2 regions of the Mesorhizobium sp. J428 genome follow, and region 2 is predicted to be linked to the other one. Evidence: riboswitches for the same ligand, from Rfam matches in the RefSeq annotation. Region 2 holds a riboswitch; the other holds the start of a gene.
The links. Region 2 has a riboswitch for thiamine pyrophosphate ahead of thiB (thiamine ABC transporter substrate binding subunit). Riboswitches for the same ligand answer to the same signal wherever they lie in the genome.
Positions count from the first base shown of each region.

Region 1: linked by a shared signal. The riboswitch ahead of LRS09_RS05095 (Ykof family thiamine-binding protein) and the one ahead of thiB (thiamine ABC transporter substrate binding subunit) in region 2 are both predicted to bind thiamine pyrophosphate.

Region 1 is NZ_JAJOMX010000001.1:1,006,297-1,013,381, reverse strand. It holds gene LRS09_RS05110 (energy-coupling factor transporter transmembrane protein EcfT) at 1-364, opposite strand, end outside; gene LRS09_RS05105 (ABC transporter ATP-binding protein) at 358-2,013, opposite strand; gene LRS09_RS05100 (ECF transporter S component) at 2,006-2,587, opposite strand; gene LRS09_RS05095 (Ykof family thiamine-binding protein) at 2,645-3,253, opposite strand; TPP riboswitch at 3,243-3,354, opposite strand; gene LRS09_RS05090 (serine hydrolase) at 3,439-4,575, opposite strand; gene LRS09_RS05085 (TetR/AcrR family transcriptional regulator) at 4,569-5,162, opposite strand; gene LRS09_RS05080 (ABC transporter substrate-binding protein) at 5,250-6,329, shown strand; partial or broken gene uxuA (mannonate dehydratase) at 6,423-7,085, shown strand, end outside.
Region 2 is NZ_JAJOMX010000001.1:1,925,850-1,932,934, reverse strand. It holds gene fdhF (formate dehydrogenase subunit alpha) at 1-72, opposite strand, end outside; gene LRS09_RS09670 (DUF4287 domain-containing protein) at 83-295, opposite strand; gene LRS09_RS09665 (NADH-quinone oxidoreductase subunit NuoF) at 395-1,951, opposite strand; gene LRS09_RS09660 (formate dehydrogenase subunit gamma) at 1,948-2,475, opposite strand; gene LRS09_RS09655 (hypothetical protein) at 2,730-2,981, opposite strand; gene LRS09_RS09650 (hypothetical protein) at 3,252-3,407, opposite strand; gene LRS09_RS09645 (LysR family transcriptional regulator) at 3,493-4,386, opposite strand; TPP riboswitch at 4,470-4,581, shown strand; gene thiB (thiamine ABC transporter substrate binding subunit) at 4,623-5,618, shown strand; gene thiP (thiamine/thiamine pyrophosphate ABC transporter permease) at 5,780-7,085, shown strand, end outside.

The sequences.
Region 1 (7,085 bases), 920 kb from region 2:
CGCCCGGGTCGGTGGTCAGCGCGAAGAGCGCCGACACCATGCCGCAGGCCACCGCGCGCAGGAACAGCACGATCCCGGCCGAGAACGCTGCCGAGCCGAAGGGCGTCTCGCTTGCCATGCGCAGCGCGAAGTCGCTCTCCTGGCGGAACAGCACGCTGGTGGTGAGGAAGCCGAAGCCGAACAGGGCGAAGGGGATCATCAGGGCCGCCACGACGAGCGGCGATTTCCGCTCCAGCACGACCAGCGCCGCGGCCGCGATCAGGATCGCGGTGGCCTGGAAGCGGGCGTCGAAGACCAGGATCGAGGCTGTGACCCAGGTGAGACAGACGACGAGTTTGGGCAGCGGATGGAGCCGGCTCAGCATGGGGCGTGTTTCTCCAGCCAGCGCAGGGCCGGCATCGCCGCCGGTTCCTCCAGCCCGGCCTGCCGCAGCAGGGCGGCGTCGCGGGCGAGTTCGATCATCGGCCGGTCGGCAAGGATGCCTCCGTCGCCGATGACCACGGCGCGCGTGCAGGTCTTTAGCGCGAAATCCATGTCGTGAGTGACGATCACCAGCGCTTTCCCGCCTTGCGTCAGCGATTGCAGGCGGCGAGATAGCGCCCCTACGCCCGCGGCGTCGAGGCCGGCGGTCGGCTCGTCCAACACCAGCAGTGGCCAGCGGTCGGCGGCGACCAGCGCGAGCAGGGCAAGGCGGCGCTTCTGGCCCTGCGACAGCTCGAAGGGGTGATGCCCCTCGAGACCAGCGAGGCCCCAGTCCACGAGCAGGCGCTCCGCCTGTGCGAGCCGTTCCTCCTTCGCGACCGTCCGGCCGAGTGCTTCCACGATCTCCTCGCGCACTGAGCCCGCCATCAGTTGGCTCTCGGGATTCTGGAAGGCCATGCCGCCGGGCGGGCCGTCAAAGCGGCCGCCGCGCAGCCGCGACAGGCCTGCCAGCGTCGCGCCCAGCGTCGACTTGCCCGCACCGTTGCGGCCGAGGATGGCGACGCTCTCGCCCGCATTGATGTTCAGCGTAACGCCTCGCAACACGATCGGGCCGAACAGCGGCGCGCAGGATGCGTCTGTCAGACGCACGAGGGGCTCCGCATCCGGTGGGGCGGACGGAGCAGGGCAACGACGGGCGACGAAGGATCGCACGCCAGAGACCGCGGCTTCCCGGCATATTTCGCCCAGCACGTCGAGCGCGCTCAGGGCTTCCTCGACCGACAGCGGCGGCATGTCGAGCGCGATGCCGGCTCGGGAGAGTTCTTCGTCCAGTTCCGACGCCGCGGGCCGCCAGATGCCGCGGGCGGCGAGGTCCGCGCCGTGGGTGCGGAACAGGAGGCGCGGCTCACCCTCTGCAAGCAACTGACCGTCGGCATCGAGCACGGCGACGCGGTCGATGTCGCCGATCAGCCCGTCGAGCCGGTGGTCGACGACCAGCACGCCGCGGTCGGCGCGCGGTTCGAGCAGCAGCGTTCGCAGCCGCGCGGCGGCTTCCGGTGCGAGGTGGGCGGTCGGTTCGTCGGCGATGAAGAGCGGCGCATTCTGCGCCAGCGCGGCGGCCAGAGCGACGAGTTGCCGTTCGCCGCCCGACAGGGTGGCGGTGCGGCGGTCGCGCCAGGCGACGGGAATGCCGGTGCGCTGCATCGCCTCGTCGACCCGGCTGAGGATGTCGGCCTCCGGCAGGCGGCGGTTCTCCAGTGCGAAGGCGATCTCATCGGCGACGCTCATGCCGCAGAGAATCTGCTCCGCGTCTTGGTGCAGCCAGGAGACAGTGTCCGACCATTCGGCCGGCGAGCGCGAGGTTGCGTCGCGTCCCGCGAGTTCTGCCTTGCCCGCGACTGTCGCCGGGATGGCGCCCGGCACGAGGCCGTTGACAGTGGCGAGCAGCGTCGACTTGCCGGCACCGGAGGGGCCGAGCAGCAGCAGCCTTTCGCCGCGCCGTAGCGACAGCGTGACCGGTCCGACGGCGTCGCGCTCCTGGTAGGGATAGCGGACCGTCAGGCCGTGCCACGCGACGAGATCGTCAGGCATTTCCGGACCGGCGGTCGCGGTCGATCGCAAGGCCGGAGAGCACGCCGGTCTTGTAGAGCGCCTCGGTGATGAGGTGGCCGGCCAAGCCGCCGAGCAGCGCGCCGCTGAGGCAGCGCAGCACGAACATCACCACCAGCAGGCCGGGCGCCAGTGCGCCGTAGTCGAAGCGGATCCAGGTATAGATGAAGGAGAAGATCGCCGCGCCGACACCTGCCGCCATCAGCACCGGCAGGCGGTAGTTCTTCCAGCGCGTCGCGGCGAACACCACCTCCGCGCCCGCGCCCTGGACGAGGCCGGTGACGAGCAGCAGCAGGCCGGCCGGACTGCCGAGCAGAACCTGCACGAGCGCGGCAAGCAGTTCCGACAGGAGCGCCGCGCCGGGCTTGCGGATGATCGCAGCGGCGATTATCGAGACGATGAACCAGAAGCCCATCACAACGTCCATCGTCACCGGGCCGAAGATCGCCTGCGCGATCAGCCAGACCTGCACCCAGGCGAGGTAGAGCACGCCGAACACTGCGCCGAGCACGGCGACGATCAGGATTTCACGCAAGGTCCAGCCGTACTGGTTCATCTCGATATCTCCGGATAGGGGAAGGGTGCCGGCGCAGGCCGCCGGCGGGAACGGCCGTCATATCTTGGACGGGCTGTTGGCCGAGACCGTCAGGTCCATGGCCACATGTCCTTCCGGTGCGCCGAAGCGCAGGAAGGCTTCGCCGAGTGTGGCGAAGAGGGGGCCGGCATCGCCCTTGAGCTTAGTGCAGAAGTTCTTCGACCGGTCGAAGACGCTGGACGCCTTGAGGAAATCGATGCAGCCGTAGATCTCGTCCATGTGCTGGACGGCGCCGAGCGGATAGAGCGAGAACTGCGCCGCGACGGTCTGTCCGGTCAGGTCGGCGGCGGCGACCGCGTCGCGGGCGAGCGCGATCCGTTCGGCCAGATCGCCGCGGATGCCCGCCCCGGAGAGCGGCGTGCAGATCGGGTCGTCCGGCTCGCCGGGGCAACCGCGCGAGATGGTGGCGTGGAGGACGCAATGCGTACCGGTGCGGGCCGCGGCGACGAAGAGGTCGCGCATCGCGGGAAAGAGCTGTTCGGGCGGGCCGACGATCAGGGTCGAGACGTCGTCGGTCTCGATGCGGAAGCCGGGCCGGTAGGGATCGAGCGCATGAAGCGCGCCAAGGATGATGCCGACGAAGTCGTCGGACATGGGGTATAGGGAAATCTGCGCGCCTGAGAACATCTCGCCTCGCTCCGCTGGCATTAACCAGATCAGCTTGAGGGTCCACGGACATGTCGCCCGCATCTCAGCCCCGGCATTACGGAGCACCCCTGTCGAATGAATGCCGGATACCACCGGGCACGGTCGTGGCGCAAGCCGGTTCTGCGAGCCTGTGCACAAATCGCCAGGAACAGAGTGCAAGCGTCTTAGAGAACTTTCGCTATCGCCCTGAACATCGAGACGGTCTCGAATTCGCGATAGCTCGTCTCGTCGTTGGTCTGGCCGTAGTTCGGGCTGGCCGAGAGTTTGACGATGACGAGATCACGGTCGGGGTGGACGTAGACGAACTGGTTGTAGACGCCGATCGCCGAGAACTCGCCGTTCTCTCCGTCCATAAGCCACCACTGGTAGCCGTAGCCGAAAGCGGTGTCCGACAGGCCGTGGTCGCCGGGTATGAGGTGCGGCCCGTCGGGAGTGACGGAGGCTTTGACCCAGGCTTCCGGCACGATCTGTTTCCCGTCGCAGCGGCCGTTGAGACGGAACAGCTCGCCGAGTTTGGCGAAGTCGCGGGCGGTGGCCATCAGTCCGCCGAAGGCCATCTCCATGCCCTCAGAGTCCACCAGCCAATGAGCGTCGTCCTCCATGCCGAGCGGGTGCCAGAGCTTTTCCTCGACATAATCGCGGATCGGCCGGCCCGTCACCTTCTTCAGCAGCATGCCCAGCACGTGGGTGTCCATGCTGTTGTAAAGGTTGTAGGTGCCCGGTGGCGTGTGGCGGATCATGCCGGGCGGGATGGAGTCGAACGAGCCGCCATGGGCATAGACCGAGATGAAGCGGTTCATGTCGGATTCGGGATCGGAATAATCCTCGTTCCAGCGCGCGCCGGACGACATCTGCAACACGTCCTTGATCGAGACACCGTCATAGGCGGAGCCGCGCAATTGGGGCAGGTGATCGGAGACGATCTCGTCGACGCTGCCGAACAGGCCTTCGCCCCAGGCGATACCCAGTGCCGCCGAGGTGAAGCTCTTGGCCACAGACATCGACATCCAGTTCACCGCCGGACCGCCCGTCAGCCAGTAGTTCTCATATCGCTTGCGGCCGTCCTCGATGACCATCAGCGCCACCGTGTCGGTCTCTTCGAGGAAGTCGGCGAGCGAGCGGTCGGTGCCGTCGTGACGGTAGGTTTCCGGCAGCGCCAGCGGCACACCTTTCGGGAAGCGGCGAGGCCTTGGTGCCGCCGTCATGGTCGAGACCGGGAAGATCAGGTGCAGGTTGTTGAACACCTCGATCTGTCGTGCACCGGAGAACATCGACAACGCGAATTCGGCCCGGCTCAGCATGTCTTGGTTCCCTCCTCGAGCCGGGCGACGATCGCGGCTGCCTGCGTGCGCAGCGACGTCCTTTCCGGCATGGTCAATCCGAAATCGTTGAGCGCGGTCTCGCCGAGCGCGAGCGAGATCACGCCGAAGGCGGCCGCGTTGCGTTCCACCTCGGGCACGCCCGGCATCTCGCGGGCCAAGGCCTCGGCCAGCACATCCAGCGCATAGGCATAGACCCCGTTCAGCCGCTCGCGGATATGGGCGTCGGTGCGGGCGAGATACCAGAGTTCGCCCATCAGCGCGTTGTAGCGGGCGTCGGCGAAGATCTCGCCGAAATAGGCGTCCAGCAGACGCGACAGGCTCATGGCGCCGGCTTCGTCGCGCACTGCATCGAGGCGCTGCTGTGCGAGCTTCATCATTCGCTCGATCAGCCGGTCGACCATCTCGTCCCGGTTGCCCATGAAATATCGCACCAGGCTGCGCGGCAGGCCGGATTCCTCCGCCACGTCGGAGAGCGTGGTGGCCGGCAGGCCCTTACGCAGCACGCAGGCTTCGAAAGCCTGCATGATCTCCTCGCTGCGCTCTTCGAACTTAGGTGGCCGTCCCATCGTGCTCCAATCCTGTCACTATTGACAAGAAACCTGCGGCGGAGTTTCCTGTCAATCGTGAAAAGAAAAAACATCACGGGGAACATCATGGCACGAAAGACACGGATTGCCTTCGCCCTGCTTATGGCGGGAGCCGCTACGGCGGGACTTTCGCGCGCTGCATCGGCGCAGGACGCGGCGCTTAGCGTGCTGGACTGGTCCGGCTACGAAGACCCGGCCCTGAACCCGGCCTATGTCGAAAAGCACGGCGACGGCCCGACCTTCACCTTCTTCGCAGACGAGGACGAGGCCTTCGAGAAACTGCGCGCGGGCTTCAAGGTTGACGTCTCGCATCCCTGCGGCACCAACATCGTCAAATGGCGCGACGCGGGGCTGCTGCAGCCGCTCGACACGTCGCGGATCGCCGCCTGGAACGACATCCTGCCGGGCTTCAAGGCGATGAAGGACCTGATGACTGACGCCGACGGCAAGGCCTGGTTCCTGCCGTTCGACTGGGGCAACACCCTGCCGCTCTACCGCACCGATCTGGTCAAGGCCGAGGACATCGCCTCCCTGAAAGCCTTCGCCGACCCGAAGTTCAAAGGCAAGATCGCGCTGATCGACAACGCCGACGCCACCTTCGCGCTCGGCCTGCTCGCTGCCGGCGTCAAGGATGTGCAGGCCATCACCGACGAACAGTTTCAGGCGGCCGCCGCCTTCCTGCGTCAGGTGCACAAGAACGTCCGGATGTATGCGACCGACACGACGGAACTGAGCCAGGCGATGGGCAGCGGCGAAATTTCGCTGGCCTGGGGCTGGAACGAGGCTGCGACGTTCCTGAAGGCCAATGGTGTGCCGGTCGAGGTGAAGCGCGACACAACCGAAGGCATCGCCTCCTGGGTCTGCGGCTACGTCCACCTCAAGGATGCGCCAGGCGATGTCGACAAGGTCTACGACTTCTTCAATGCCCGCATGGCGCCGGAGGTGTCGAACTATATGGTGACCGCCTGGGGCTACGGTCACGCCAACGGTGCCGGGATGGCCAAGGTCGACCCTGCCGCTGTCGCCGCGGCCGGCTACTCCGATCTCGACGAGATGGCGAAGAAGACCTTGTTCGCTGCCCCGGTCGCGCCCGAGACCAAGCAGAGATTCGTCGCCGAGTTTGAGAGGATCAAGGCAGGGTATTGAAGGGCTTTTCTCGTGCAGGCGTGGAGATAGACGCGCTCCCTTGACCCGTTCCCGCAAAACTACCATACAAGTTTGCGCGAGTGGAGGAGAGCGATGCGACAGACCTGGCGGTGGTTCGGACCGAAGGACAAGGTGTCCGTCGAGGATGCGCGCCAGGCGGGTGTCGAGGGCATCGTCACGGCGCTGCATCATGTGCCGACCGGCGAGGTGTGGCGCGCCGAGGAGATCGAGCAGCGGCAGCGCGAGGTCGCCTTCCTGCCCGACGGCTCGATGAGCGGCCTCAAATGGGAAGTGGTCGAGAGCCTTCCCGTGTCGGAGGCGGTCAAGACCCAGACGGGTCACTTCAAGGCGCATGTCGAGCACTACAAGGCGAGCCTCGCCAACCTCGCGCGCGCTGGCATCGAGGTGGTCTGCTACAACTTCATGCCGGTGCTGGACTGGACCCGTACCCGATCTCGCTTGGCGTATCGGTCATGGCGGGAGGGCGATGCGGTTCGACCTTGCCGATTTCGCCGCCTTCGACATCCACATCTTGAAGCGCAAGGGCGCGGCGGAGAGCTTCCCGCCGCATGTCGTGGAAGAGGCGAAGGGGCGTTTCGCCGGCATGAGCGAGGCGCGGAAGAAGGAGCTCGCCGCGAACGTCACGGCCGGCCTGCCGGGCGCGGTGGAAAGCTGGTCGCTGCCGGAACTGTCGGCGCATCTCGCCACCTATGACGGCGTCTCGCCGGAGCGGCTGAGGCAGAACCTGATCGATTT
Region 2 (7,085 bases):
GACGGTGAGCGTGACATGACGCTCGGCCTTGGAAGCCGGCGTGCCGTAGTCGATTTCGTGGACGAGACCCATGGGATTGTTCCTATTGGTCCTGTTTCTCTGCGAGGGTGTGTGCGACGACCGCATTGGCATGGCCATGGCCAAGCCCATGCTCAGCCTTCAGCCAGTTCACGATTTCCATATGCTTCATGCCGGCACGGCTGCGGACGAGCGTCTTCCAGTGTTCGATCGGCTGCCCGTAGGTCTTCTCGATCGACGGGAAGTAGGAGGCGGGGCCTTTGACCTTCTCAGCCATGTGGCAACCTCCAACGGCGCTGCCCCTCGCTATGGCTCGGGGCGTTCGTCGCTCGAAAAGCCCATTCGGGGGCTTTTCGTCTGCTTTGCAGATCGCTCCTCACTCCGCCGCCTCCTGCATCGGTTTCGGCGCGAAGTCCTGCGGGAAATGGTTGATCGCGCTCATCACCGGATAGGGCGTGAAGCCGCCGAGTGCGCAGAGGGAGCCGAACTTCATCGTGTTGCAGAGGTCGGTGACCAGAGCGAGATTCTTCTCCGGTTGCACGCCGGCCGCGATCTTGTCGATTGTCTCAACGCCGCGCGTCGAGCCGATGCGGCAGGGTGTGCACTTGCCGCAGCTCTCGATGGCGCAGAACTCAAAAGCGAAGCGCGCCTGCTTCAGCATGTCGGCACTGTCGTCGAAGACGGTGATGCCGGCATGGCCGATCAGCCCGTCCTTGGCGGCGAAGGCCTCGTAGTCGAAGGGCGTGTCGAACAGGGAAGGCGGGAAATAGGCGCCGAGCGGGCCGCCCACCTGCACGGCCTTCACCGGCCGGCCCGTGGCCGTGCCGCCGCCGATATCGTTGACGATCTCGCCCAGCGTCATGCCGAACGCCGCCTCAAACAGGCCGCCATGCTTGACGTTGCCGGCGATCTGGACCGGGATCGTGCCGCGCGAGCGGCCCATGCCGAAGTTCTTGTAGTAGTCCGCTCCCTTGTCGAGGATCACCGGCACGGAGGCGAGCGAGATGACGTTGTTGATCACTGTCGGCTTGCCGAACAGACCCTGGATCGCGGGCAGCGGCGGCTTGGCGCGCACCACGCCGCGCTTGCCTTCGAGCGAGTTCAGGAGAGACGTCTCCTCGCCGCAGACATAGGCGCCCGCACCAACGCGCACCTCCATCTCGAAGGCGTTGGGCGAGCCGAGAATCGTCGGACCCAGGAGCCCCGCGGTCCGCGCCACCTCGATCGCGGCCTGCATCGCCGCGACCGCATGCGGATATTCCGAGCGGATGTAGACGAAGCCCTTCGTCGCGCCGGTGGCGATGCCGGCGATCGCCATACCCTCGATGAGCACGAAGGGGTCGCCTTCCATGATCATACGGTCGGCGAAGGTGGCCGAGTCGCCTTCGTCGGCGTTGCAGACGATGTATTTGCGCTCGGACACCTGGTCGAGCACCGTCTTCCACTTGATGCCGGTCGGGAAGCCAGCGCCGCCACGTCCGCGCAGGCCGGACTCGGTAACGGTCTTGACAATGTCCGAGGGCGTCATCGCAAGCGCCTTGCGCAGGCCGGCAAGCCCGCCATGCGCTTCGTAGTCGGCAAGCGACAGCGGATCGATGACACCGCAGCGGGCGAAGGTGAGCCGCGTCTGCCGCGCAAGGAAAGGGATATCCTCCGGGTCGCCGAGCGACAGGGCGTGGTTGCCGCCTTCGAGAAGGCTCGCATCGAACAGAGACGCGACGTCCTTTGCCTTGACCGGGCCGTAGGCGACGCGGCCGGATGCCGTTGCCACCTCGACCATCGGCTCCAGCCAGAACAGGCCGCGCGAACCGGTGCGGACGATCTTCGCGTCGAGCCCTCGCTCGGCAATCTCGCGCTCGACAGCTTTGGCGACCTTCTCCGCACCGAGAGCAAGTGCGCCGGAGTCCCTCGGGATGTAGATCGTTGTGGTCATCGCCTCACCTCGGCGACGATCTCGTCAATTGCATCGGCGTCGAGTCGCCCGATCACTTCGCCGTCGAGCATCGCTGCAGGCGCGCAGGCGCACAGGCCGAGGCAGTAGACTGGCTCGAGCGTCACGGAACCATCCCTCGCGGTCTCGTGGAAGCCGATGCCGAGCGCCTGGCTGACCATGGCGGCGACGCGTTCCGAGCCCATCGACTGGCAGGCCTCGGCCTGGCAGAGCTTCAGCACATGGCGGCCGGCCGGCGCGCGGCGGTAGTCGTGATAGAAGGTGGCGACGCCGTGGACCTCGGCATTGGAGATGTTCAGCGCCTCGGCGATCACCGGGAGGCTTTCGCCGGGTACGAAGCCGAACTCCTGCTGCACGCCGTGCAGGATGGGGAGCAGCGGTCCTTCGAGATGTTCGCAGGCAGCGACGATCGCTGCCGTCCGCACGGCCACATCCGCGACCTCGATCTGGGTACCTGACGGCTGCAAGGCAGCGTTCCTCCCTGGACCGGCGCCGTCACGCGCCATCTGTCAATGAAGCCAGACAAAACCGCGGAAATCAATAAAGCGGAATCGTTGCTTGATAGAGGATCTCTATCGAGGCGCCGGCTCTCTGACTTTGTCTAGCGCATGCGCCGGCCAGCGAAATCGCCCGCCAACGCCGTCGCCGCGGCGCAAACGAAACATGGAACTGTCTAGAGCTAACCGCTCACTCAAACTGCAGGTGGTGCAGAGCCAAGATCGAATTCGATTAGAAGATGGGAAAGATCAAAAACGGCAGGTCACTCAGCCGCGTCGGTGGAGCCGTCGGGGAGGTCGGTGGAGCCGTCGGCGAGGATGACACCGAAGTCCTGGGACTTCGCGCCGGCCTGCGCGGTCAGGAATCCATCAGCCGCCAGCCCGCGCCGCAAAAGCTCACGCACCGCCGCCGCGCGACTGGGCATGCGCCTCTCGAACCTCCAGTCCTCGACGGCTCGAAGTTCTTCGGCGCTCAACATGATCTGTAGCCGTTCGGCTCTTTCGAGTTCCGACATGTGTCACACAAGACGCTGAATACAGATAATGAGTAAGTGACTATATAGTTGCATCCGACACATTCGCAATAGGCGGGACCTTATGGTGTGCCGTCGCTCTCTGGGCCATTTGAACCCAATGGGACAAGCCCCCCCGGTTCAGTCGAGTTATCTAATTGCTAACTTACTGATATTAATAGATAATTTTCTGTTTTGGGTTGCTTCTTCGGTAATCTGCGGTTACCGTTCCTAATTGACTGGATCGGGAGTCTTCAGATGGACCGGATAGTGTCACAGAAGCTTAGAGTCGACGTGGTTTCCACTGTCGAGCGCGCGGCCAGGCTGGACGGCGTGGTGAACGTGCCGATGCTTGCCGAGGCCGTCCGGCTGCGCAACGAGGCGGAGAACGTCGCCCGCGAAGACATAGAAGGGCTCGTCGTGCAGCATGCGCAGGCGCTCGGCGCGGCTATGGTTTTCTCTTCCGAAGATTACCTCGATCGCGAGCCGACAGCTGTTCGCATGGCGGGTAGCTTCAGGACAGGGACTGGGACGCCAGGGTCGTCGCCTCGTCGAGAAGCGCCTTGACCAGCGGCGTGTGCGGCTCGCGCGGCTGCACCACCAGGCCGACGGTGTGGCTGGCATCCGGCTCGACGATGGGAATCGCACGGATCGGCTCGGCGAAGCCGAAGGTCTCGGCCAGGTTCAGCGGCATGATCGACGACCATTTTCCGGTGCGGATATGGGAATACAGCACGATCATCGAGTTGGATTCGAGCGAAGCGCGCACGGACACGCCCGCCTGGGCCAAGTGCTGGTCGATGATGCGCCGGTTCTGCATGTCGGGCGTCAGGAGGCAGAGCGACAGTTCGGACACTTCCGCCCAGGTGATCGAGGCGCGGTCGGAATAGCGGTTCCCGGTCGCGGTGATGAGCTGGTAGCGCTCTGAATAGAGCGGCACCGAAAGAACCCGCCCGAGCGGCTCGTTGTCCAGATAAGTGATGCCGGCGTCGATGTCGAAATTGCCGAGCAGCGACAGGACCTCGATCGAGGTGCGCGACAGGATCGAGAATGATACGCCTGGATGCTTCTCGCGCAGTGGCGTGGTGAGCTTCGCCACCATGGCGAGTGCCGTCGGGATCGCGGCGATGCGGATGCGGCCCGAAAGGCCATGACGCGCGGCGCGCATCTCCTCCTTCATCGCCCGCGCATCGCCCGAGATGCGCCGCGCCCAGGTCAGCACCTGCTCGCCCTCGGTGGTCAGCCCCTGGAAGCGCGAGCCCCGCTTGACCAGCATGACGCCCAGTTCTCCCTCGAGTTGCTTGATCGCGGCCGACAGCGTCGGCTGGGTAACGCCCAGATCCTCGGCCGCCTTGCCGAAGTGTTGCGCACGGGAAAGCGCGATGAAGGCTTCGAGCTTGTCGAGCATCAACCATCCTGACCACGCGTCCGGCACGGGCGTCAACAGCGGAGCGCCGGCTTGCACCGGCAAAGGGACCGCCCTATGTTCCACGCGCTCTAACGGGGTGCCGGGGCGGGAAACCGCAACCGGCTGAGAGGCGATAGCCAACCCGCTGAACCTGATCCGGCTAGCACCGGCGGAGGGATTAGAAGCGTTCGGCTCGCGGCGCATCTTCCCTTTCACTCGAATGAAGGAGGCGCCAGATGCGCGCGACAATCCCGATACTTCTCGCAACGGTCGCTTTCGTGGCGCCCGCACAGGCGCAGGACAAGCTCACCGTCTACACCTATGAGAGCTTCACCGCCGAATGGGGCCCGGGTCCGATCGTCGAGAAGGCGTTCGAGGCGGAGTGCGGCTGCGACCTCGAATTCGTCTCGGTGGCCGACGGTGTGGCGCTGCTCAACCGCGTCAGGCTCGAAGGCGCCTCGGGCAGGGCGGACGTCGTGCTTGGCCTCGACACCAACCTCACCAAGGAGGCGGCGGACACCGGCCTGTTCGCGCCGCACGGCCTCTCGCCCGCCGACCTCGCCGTACCCGGTGGCTGGAGCGACGCGACCTTCCTTCCCTTCGACTACGGCTATTTCGCCGTCGTCTACGACAGCGAGGCGATTAAGACCCCGCCGGCGAGCCTGAAGGAACTGGTCGAGGGCGATCCGCAGGAAAAAATCGTCATCGAGGATCCGCGCACCTCGACGCCCGGGCTCGGCCTCGTGCTGTGGATGAAGTCGGTCTATGGCGACAAGGCTGGCGAGGCCTGGGCGAAGCTCAAGGGCCGCGTGCTCACCGTCACGCCCGGCTGGAGCGAAGCGTACGGGCTGTTCACCAAGGGCGAGGCGCCGATGGTGCTGTCCTACACCACCTCGCCCGCCTATCATGTGATCGCGGAGAAGTCCGAACGTTACAAGGCGGCCGCTTTCAGCGAGGGGCACTACATGCAGATCGAGGTCGCCGGCATCACCAAGAAGGGTGCAGCGAACCCGCTCTCGGCGAAGTTCCTCGCCTTCATGACCGGGCCTGCGTTCCAGGACGCGATCCCCGAGACGAACTGGATGTTCCCGGCCGCCAAGACCTCCAAGCCGCTCAATCCGGCTTTCGACGCGCTGGTGAAGCCGGAAAAGTCGCTGCTGTTTTCGCCGGAAGAGGTCGCGGCCAACCGCAAGGCATGGGTGGAGGAGTGGACGGCGGCGATGAGCAGGTAGGAGGAGGCATTGCGCGCGATTCTTCCTTCTCCCCGTTCACGGGGAGAAGGTGGCCCGAAGGGTCGGATGAGGGGCTGCGGAACACGTCGACAGTTTTCGCCGCCCCTCATCTGCCTGCCGGCATCTTCTCCCCGTGAACGGGGAGAAGAAGGCCTTCACGCATGACCCGCCCCGGCCTCCTCGCGCTCTGTTTCATCGCTCTTCTCATCGGCGGAGCTTTCGCCGGCCTCTTCGTCGAGGCGGCGCGGGACTTGTCCGGGGCGATCGGCGCGTTCGATGCCGGCATGCTGCGCATCGCCTCCTTCACGCTCTGGCAGGCCGCGCTGTCCATGCTGCTGTCCGTCGTTCCGGCAATCCTCGTCGCGCGCGCCCTGTCGCGGCATCCGGAGTTTCCGGGGCGCGGCCTGCTGCTCAGGCTGTTCGCGGTGCCGCTCGGCCTGCCGGCGATCGTCGCGGCATTGGGCCTGCTCGCGCTCTACGGCCGCGCCGGCTTTGTCGCAGACCTCGCATCCGCCGTCGGCGCGGGGCGATGGCCAGGGATCTACGGCCTGTCCGGCATCCTGATTGCGCATGTCTTCTTCAACCTGCCGTTGGCGACGCGGCTGCTGCTTGCGGCGCTGGAGACCGTGCCGCCGGACCAGTGGCGGCTGGCAAGCCAGCTCGGCATGCGCTCGGGCGCGGTGTTCCGCCTGATCGAGTGGCCGGCGCTGCGCGGAGCGATCCCCGGCGTGGCCGCACTCGTGTTCATGCTCTGCGTCACCTCTTTCACGGTGGTGCTGACGCTCGGCGGCGGGCCGGCGGCGACGACGCTGGAGGTGGCGATCTACCAGTCGCTGCGCTTCGACTTCGAGCCCGCGCGGGCCGTCGCACTGACCGTGGTGCAGATCGCGCTGACGGTCGCGGCGGTGCTTGCGCTCTCGCGCCTGGGCGCGGATGCGACGGGTGATGCGAACCTGCCGGTCGTGGGCCGCAGGATGAGGAGCGCGGGCGTCGCCGCGAGCATGCTCGACGGCGTGCTGATCGGTGTCGCGGCGCTGTTCGTGCTCGCTCCGATGGCGGCGATCGTGGCGGCTGGCCTGCGGGCCGATCTTGGCCGGCTGGCGAGCGAGGCCGCCGTTCTGTCTGCGACGGGGCAGAGCCTCGCGCTCTCCCTCGGCTCGGCAGCACTGAGCGTCGCGCTGTCGCTCTCGTTGGTCGTCATGCGCCGCCGGCTCGAAGCCGTGCGCAAGGGCGGGCGGCGCTCGTTCCTCGAGACTTTCGCGGGCACCGGCGCGAGCCTTGTGCTGGTCGTGCCGCCGATCGTCATCGGCGCCGGCTGGTTCGTGCTGTTGCGCAACACCGGCGCCGTCTTCGCTGTCGCGCCGCTGATGGTCCTTACCGTCAACGCCGTGATGGCGATGCCGTTTGCCACACGCGCCATCCGACCGGCGTATGATGCGGCCGCGCTGCGCAACGACCGGCTCTGCG